One region of the Saccharopolyspora halophila genome, then DNA from elsewhere that is predicted to be linked to it. Evidence: riboswitches for the same ligand, from Rfam matches in the RefSeq annotation. Region 1 holds a riboswitch; the other holds the start of a gene.
The links. A riboswitch is a leader RNA that binds a small molecule or an ion and turns the genes downstream of it on or off. The one in region 1 is predicted to bind cobalamin.
Positions count from the first base shown of each region.

Region 2: it holds a riboswitch for cobalamin, as region 1 does, so the genes downstream of both, cobN (cobaltochelatase subunit CobN) here and ABD289_RS21860 (ribonucleoside-diphosphate reductase subunit alpha) in region 1, are expected to answer to the same signal.

Region 1 covers NZ_BAAARA010000021.1:201,657-204,856, forward strand. Annotated here, with positions in the region: gene ABD289_RS21860 (ribonucleoside-diphosphate reductase subunit alpha) at 1-1,544, opposite strand, end outside; cobalamin riboswitch at 1,674-1,887, opposite strand; gene ABD289_RS21865 (TetR/AcrR family transcriptional regulator) at 2,305-2,988, opposite strand; gene ABD289_RS21870 (hypothetical protein) at 3,061-3,200, shown strand, end outside.
Region 2 covers NZ_BAAARA010000015.1:189,064-192,263, reverse strand. Annotated here, with positions in the region: gene ABD289_RS19320 (bifunctional 4-hydroxy-2-oxoglutarate aldolase/2-dehydro-3-deoxy-phosphogluconate aldolase) at 1-453, shown strand, start outside; gene ABD289_RS19315 (D-isomer specific 2-hydroxyacid dehydrogenase family protein) at 500-1,423, shown strand; cobalamin riboswitch at 1,581-1,787, shown strand; gene cobN (cobaltochelatase subunit CobN) at 1,818-3,200, shown strand, end outside.

The DNA of each region.
Region 1 (3,200 bases):
GCCTCGTCGATGGTGTAGAGGTTGATGTCGATGACGTTGTCGAGCATGCGCACCGCGGTGCGCGTGGTGGCGGCCAGGCGCTCGCGATCCAGGCCGTCGGGGGTGACGTGCCGGGCGAGGTTGATCGAGCCCAGGTTGCACACCGCGACCTCGTCGGCGCTGGTGTTGAGCGTGATCTCGGTGCACAGGTTCGACGAGTGCACCACGCCCGCGTGCTGCTGCGGGGAACGCAGGTTGCACGGGTCCTTGAAGGTGATCCACGGGTGCCCGGTCTCGAAGAGCAGGGTCAGCATCCGCCGCCACAGGTCCACGGCCCGCACCTGCTTGTGCACGCGGATCTCGCCGCGCTCGGCGGCTGCCTCGTACTCGCGGTAGCGCTCGGCGAACGCGCTGCCGTACAGATCGTGCAGGTCAGGCGTCTCGTCGGGGGAGAACAGGGTCCACTGCTCGTCGGCCTCGACTCGGCGCACGAACTCGTCGGGAACCCAGTTGGCGGTGTTCATGTCGTGCGTGCGACGCCGGTCGTCACCGGTGTTCTTGCGCAGGTCGAGGAACTCCTCGACGTCGATGTGCCAGGTCTCCAGGTACGCGCACACGGCCCCCTTGCGCTTGCCGCCCTGGTTGACCGCCACCGCGGTGTCGTTGGCGATCTTGAGGAACGGCACGACGCCCTGCGATTCGCCGTTGGTGCCGCGGATGTGCGCACCGATTCCCCGCACGGGGGTCCAGTCGTTGCCCAGGCCGCCGGAGTACTTGGCCAGCAGCGCGTTGTTCTGGTAGGAGCGGAAGATCGCTCCGAGATCATCGTCCACAGTGGTCAGGAAGCACGAGGACAGCTGGGAGCGAGTGGTTCCCGCGTTGAACAGCGTCGGGGTCGAGCACATGAAGTCGAACGACGAGAGCAGCCGGTAGAACTCGATGGCGCGACCCTCGCGGTCGTCCTCGCGCAGCGCGAGCCCCATCGCGACTCGCAGGAAGAACGCCTGCGGCAGTTCGTAGCGGATGCCGTCGTGGTGCAGCAGGTACCGGTCGTAGAGCGTCTGCAGGCCCAGGAAGTCGAACGCCAGATCGCGGTCGGGTTCGATCTCCGCACCGATCCTGGTGAGGTCGAAAGCGGCCAGTTCGGGGTCCAGCTGCCCCAGCTCGACCCCGCGACGCACGTAATCGGCGAAGTACTCCGCATAGCGCGTGCGCATCTGATCCTGATCGGCTTCCTGCTGCCTGCCCGCCAGCGAGGTCAGCGCCTCGCCGCGCAGGTTGTCCAGCAGAAGCCGTGCGGTGACCTGCGAGTAGTTCGGCTCGGTCTCGACCAGCGTGCGCGCCGACAACGTCAGCGCCTCGGCGAGCTCCGCACGAGCGATGCCGTCGTAGATGTTGCGGCGCACCTCGGCCAGCACGGATTCGGGGCGCACGTCCGCGAGGCCTGCGCAGGCCTGCTCGACCACTGTGGACACCCGATGCCAGTCCAGCGGGGCGAACTCGCCGCCGGGGTATCGGACGGTGATCGGGGGAGCGGTTGGTGTTGCGGTGGGCGACTCGGTCACCGGGACTCTCTCCTCGCGAGCTCGGAAGGCACGCCCGGAACCGGCGGCGAGCACGCGAGCACGACGGCGCGATCCGCCGTCGTGCGTCCGCGCGGACCCTCCCGCGAGGTCCCGGACTGGCGCGCACCTCTCGTGCGCGCGCCGGTGGCAGGTCTTCGGACTCACGGGCGGCCGGCCGAATGGCCGGTCCTACTGGCCGTCGCTTCCCAGGCGCATCGCGCCCAGTGCCGTTGACGGCGGTCGTTCCCGTTCACCGCTGCGGGGCAGTCCCGGAATCGCACCGGGTTCCCTGTTGCCACACCGAGCCCGTTCGGCCCGGTGAACCACCAGCACGCATCACTCTACATGTTGGGGGTAGAGATGCCCCGGATGCCTATATGCGCGTGTCGCGATGCGGCATTGGTGAGTTCCCGAGTGCCGGGCGGGGGCGGAGATGGCGGCCCCGCATCGTCGTCAAGGCGGCGCGTTTCGACGCATGCCGTGTTGGATGCTCGGGTGAATCGACGCTCCAGGGCGAAGAGGAGCCCACCGCCCGCGCCGCTCTTGCGGGCTGTGCTCTTGCAGCTACTCGTTACAACGACCGTCCCCGTCGCCGTCGATGTCATTTGGGGCCGCAGAATGACCGGCCGTGGTGTCGGATGTACCGGCTCGTCGCGGGAGGTCGGCATCCCGAGGTGGAGCCGGATGAAGCCAGCGCGTGGTGGTCTTTCGGACCGCTGAGCGCCGAACACGACGCGTGCTCGGCGGGATGGGTGCGCGTTCAGCTCCGGGCGCTCTGGTGGAGCTGTGCGGTTCGCTCCTCGGCGGCGCGGTCGTGGCCGACGAACGGGGCGATGGCGCAGTAGAGCAGGTCGGGGAGCAGTTCGGGGAGCTGCCGGGCCTCGCCGCGGCGCACGCGGTTGTACAGCACCTCGAGGACCGCGCCCACCACGACTTCGGCCGTGAAGTTCGGGCCGGGCGCGGATTCCGGCAGATCTTTGGTCTGCTCGGTCATCAGGTCGGTCAGGCGGCCGAGGATCTCGCTGCGCCGCTCCAGCGCCTTGGGGCCTGCGGCGAAGACCTCGACGATGCCGAGCACGGCCGCGTCGGGGTCCGCCGCGAGTTCGCGCAGCGTGCACTCGAGGGCGGCGCGAGCGCTGGCCACCAGATCGTCCTGGGCGGAGTAGGCCTTCTGCGCGGCCGAGGTGACCCGCTCGGCCACTTCGTCGTAGGCGGCGAGGAAGGCCGCTTCCCTGTTGGCGAAGTGCTGGTAGAAGGTCTTCCGCGAAACGCCGGCGCGGCCGATGAAGTCCTCGACGGTGGCCTTGGCGTAACCGGACTCGCCGACGCAGGAGACGACCGCGGCGAGTATTCGTCCCCGCTGGTCGCCCGCGACCTCGTCCGCCGGGATCCCGTGCCTGCCCGGCGGCAACTTCCGCGGCTCCCGCGGAACCCTGGCGCTCACCTGCCTGCTACCTCGCTCGTCATCGAAGGGCAAGTCCTTTCGACGAGGCTACCGGCCCGCTACCGTGCCCGCGTGCACCTTCCGGAAAGCGAACGCGATCACTCGATTTCGGATTCCTCGACCTCGTTTCGCTCGGCGATCGAGGAGTGGTATCGAGCCTGCAGCCGGGCGTGTTCGGAGAATCGCGATTGCGCGGATCGGTACGCGGCCGT
Region 2 (3,200 bases), on a different contig from region 1:
CGGGCGGAGCCGTCCCTGCGGGCGGCGGTGGCCGCGGGTGCCGAGCGCGGGCGTCCGGTCGGCGCGGGCACCGTCATCGACCCCGAGCAGTTGCGCGCGGTGCGGTCGGCCGGTGCGGCGTTCACCGTCGCGCCCGGCCTGGATCCCGAGATCGTGCGGTTGAGCGCCGAGCTCGAGCTCCCGCACCTGCCCGGTGTGTCCACGCCCACCGAGATCCAGCGCGCGATGCGGCTCGGGCTGCGCTGGGTCAAGGCGTTCCCCGCCGCCGAGCTGGGCAGTTCCTGGTTCAAGGCGATGCGCGGCCCGTTCCCGGGGTTGCGCGTGGTGGCCACCGGCGGGATGACCGCGCACAACGCGCCGGAATTCCTGGCCGCGGGTGCCGATGTGGTGGCGGTCGGTTCCGCGCTGGCCGATGACGCGCAGTTGCCCGCGCTGGCCGAGTTGATCTCCTAGGCGCCCGTCCGCCGGTAGTCGAATGAGCAGGCCCTGAGCAGCAGAGATGGAGAAGTCGTTGAAGGTCCACGTTGGTCCTGCCGCGCCGCCCGAGCTGGAAGCGGCCGTGGTGGCCGGGGGCGGCGAGCTCGCCCCCGCCGAGGAAGCCGCTGCCCTGGTGTGGTTCGGCGCCGAGCCGAGCCGCTTCCCCGAGCTCGATCATCCTGACCTGGAGTGGGTGCAGCTGCCCTCGGCGGGCATCGAGTCCTGGCTGGCCTCCGGAGTGCTGCGCGAAGGCGTCCGGTTCACCTCGGCGGCGGGGACCTACGCGCAGACTGTCGCCGAGCACGCCCTCGGCTTGATGCTGGCAGGGGCGCGGCAGCTGCCCGCGATGGCGCGCGCGGAAAGCTGGCAGCGGCCGGACCGGATGCGCAGCCTGACCGGCTCGACCGTCGGCATCATTGGTGCGGGCGGCATCGGACGGGCGCTGATCGAGATGCTGCGGCCGTTCGGGGTGACGGTGCTGGCGGTCAACCGCTCCGGCAAGCCGGTCGACGGCGCCGAGCGGACCTGGCCGTCCGAGGACGCCGACGGGATGCGCCAGGTGCTGACCGAGTCCGACTTCGTGGTGGTGGCGGCTCCCGCGACCACCCGGACGAGCAAGCTCATCGACGCCGACGTGCTGTCGGCGATGAAGTCCGACGCCTGGCTGGTCAACATCGCCCGAGGTTCGCTGGTCGACACCGAAGCCCTGGTCAGGGCCCTCGAAGAGGAGGAGATCGGCGGCGCGGCCCTGGACGTCACCGACCCCGAGCCGCTGCCGGACGGGCACCCGCTGTTCTCGCACCCGCGCGCCCTCATCTCCCCGCACACGGCCAACCCGCAGTCGCTGCTGCTGCCCGCCCTGGCGCGGCGCGTCCAGGAGAACGTCCGCCGCCACATCGCGGGCGAACCGCTCCTGGCCCCGATCGACCCCACAGCGGGCTACTGACCAGCCGAAAGCTCTAGGAGAGGTTTCGCCCGGCGCGCGTGGTGGTGACAGTTCTGCCTAAAACTGTCCGGACAAAACGGACATCGAAGTCTTGCAGTTCTAGGCAAAACTGTCGCCTTGCTGTGGGGTTCGTCCCGGAATCGCTGTGCGGGTGGTCGGAGATCGCAGGACCGATAGGATCATCCGGAAAGCCGATTCGGCGGTGACGTGGAGGAACCCGGTGGGAATCCGGGGCGGTCGCGCCACTGTGACCGGGGAGCGGACCCCAACCAGCCACGGCCCGGCCCCGCGCGGGCGGGTGGGAAGGCGGGAAGCGCCGCGACGATCCGGGAGTCAGGAGACTCCCTCACCGCCATGACCCCGCCGGGGCGCGCACCCCGAGAGAGGATTCCGCGTGAGCGAGCCTGCCCGCGAAACCCGAGTTCTGCTGCTGTCCACTGCGGACACCGACCTGCTGGCGGCCCGCGCCGCCGAGGCCGACTACCGCGTGGCCAACCCGTCGCGGGTCGCGGCCGAGGACGTGCCCGAGCTGCTGCGCGACGTCGACGTGGTGGTGGTCCGGCTGCTGGGCGGGCGTCGCGCCTGGGAGGAAGGGCTGGACGCGGTCCTGGCCGCCGGTCTGCCCACCATCGCCCTGGGTGGTGAGGCCACTCCGGACGCCGAGCTGATGGCGCTGTCCACTGTGCCCGCGGGCGTGGCCACCGAGACGCTGACCTACCTCGTCGAGGGCGGCCCGGCGAACCTCACCCAGCTGGCCAACTTCCTGTCCGACACGGTGCTGCTCACCGGAACCGGCTTCGAGCCGCCGCAGTCCACACCGGAGTTCGGCCTGCACGGCAAGCGCGCGCACGACCCGTCGAAGCCGACCGTGGGCGTCATCTTCTACCGGGCGCACTACCTGGCGGGCAACACCGCCTTCGTCGACACCCTCGCCGACCAGATCGAGGCGACCGGGGCGAACGCGGTGCCGGTGTTCTGCGGATCGCTGCGCAGCCTGTCCGACGCCGCGGGACTGCGGGAGCTGCTGGCCGGCTGCGATTCACTGGTGGCCACCGTGCTCGCCGCCGGTGGCGCCGTGGCGGCAGATGCCAGCGCGGGCGGCGACGAGGACTCCTGGGACGCCGGCGCGCTCGCCGAGCTCGACGTTCCGGTGCTGCAGGGACTGTGCCTGACCACCAGCCGCGCGGTGTGGGCCGAGAGCGACACCGTCTCGCCGATGGACGCCGCGATGCAGGTCGCGGTTCCGGAGTTCGACGGCCGGTTGATCAGCGTGCCGTTCTCCTTCAAGGAGGAGGGGTCCGACGGCATCCCGGTCTACGTCGCCGACCCGGAGCGCGCTGCCCGCGTCGCGGGCACGGCGGTTTCGCTGGCGAGGCTGCGGCACGTCGACAACGGGCAGAAGCGCCTCGGCGTGGTGCTCTCGTCGTACCCGACCAAGCACTCCCGCGTCGGCAACGCGGTCGGCCTGGACACCCCGGCCTCGGCGGTGGTCCTGCTCGACGCGCTGACCGAAGCGGGCTACGACCTCGGCGGCCTGGACGTCTCCGGCCTCGACGGCGACACGCTGATCCACCGGCTCATCGCCGCAGGCGGTCACGACGTCGAGTGGTTGACCGAGGACCAGATGGCCGACGCGGCCATCCGCGTTCCCGCCACCCGCTACCGCGAGTGGTTCGACGCCCTGCCCGAGGAGCTGCGCTCCTCGATGACCGAGCACTGGGGACCGCCACCCGGCAGCCTCTACGTCGACGACGAGGGCTCGATCTACGTCGCGGCA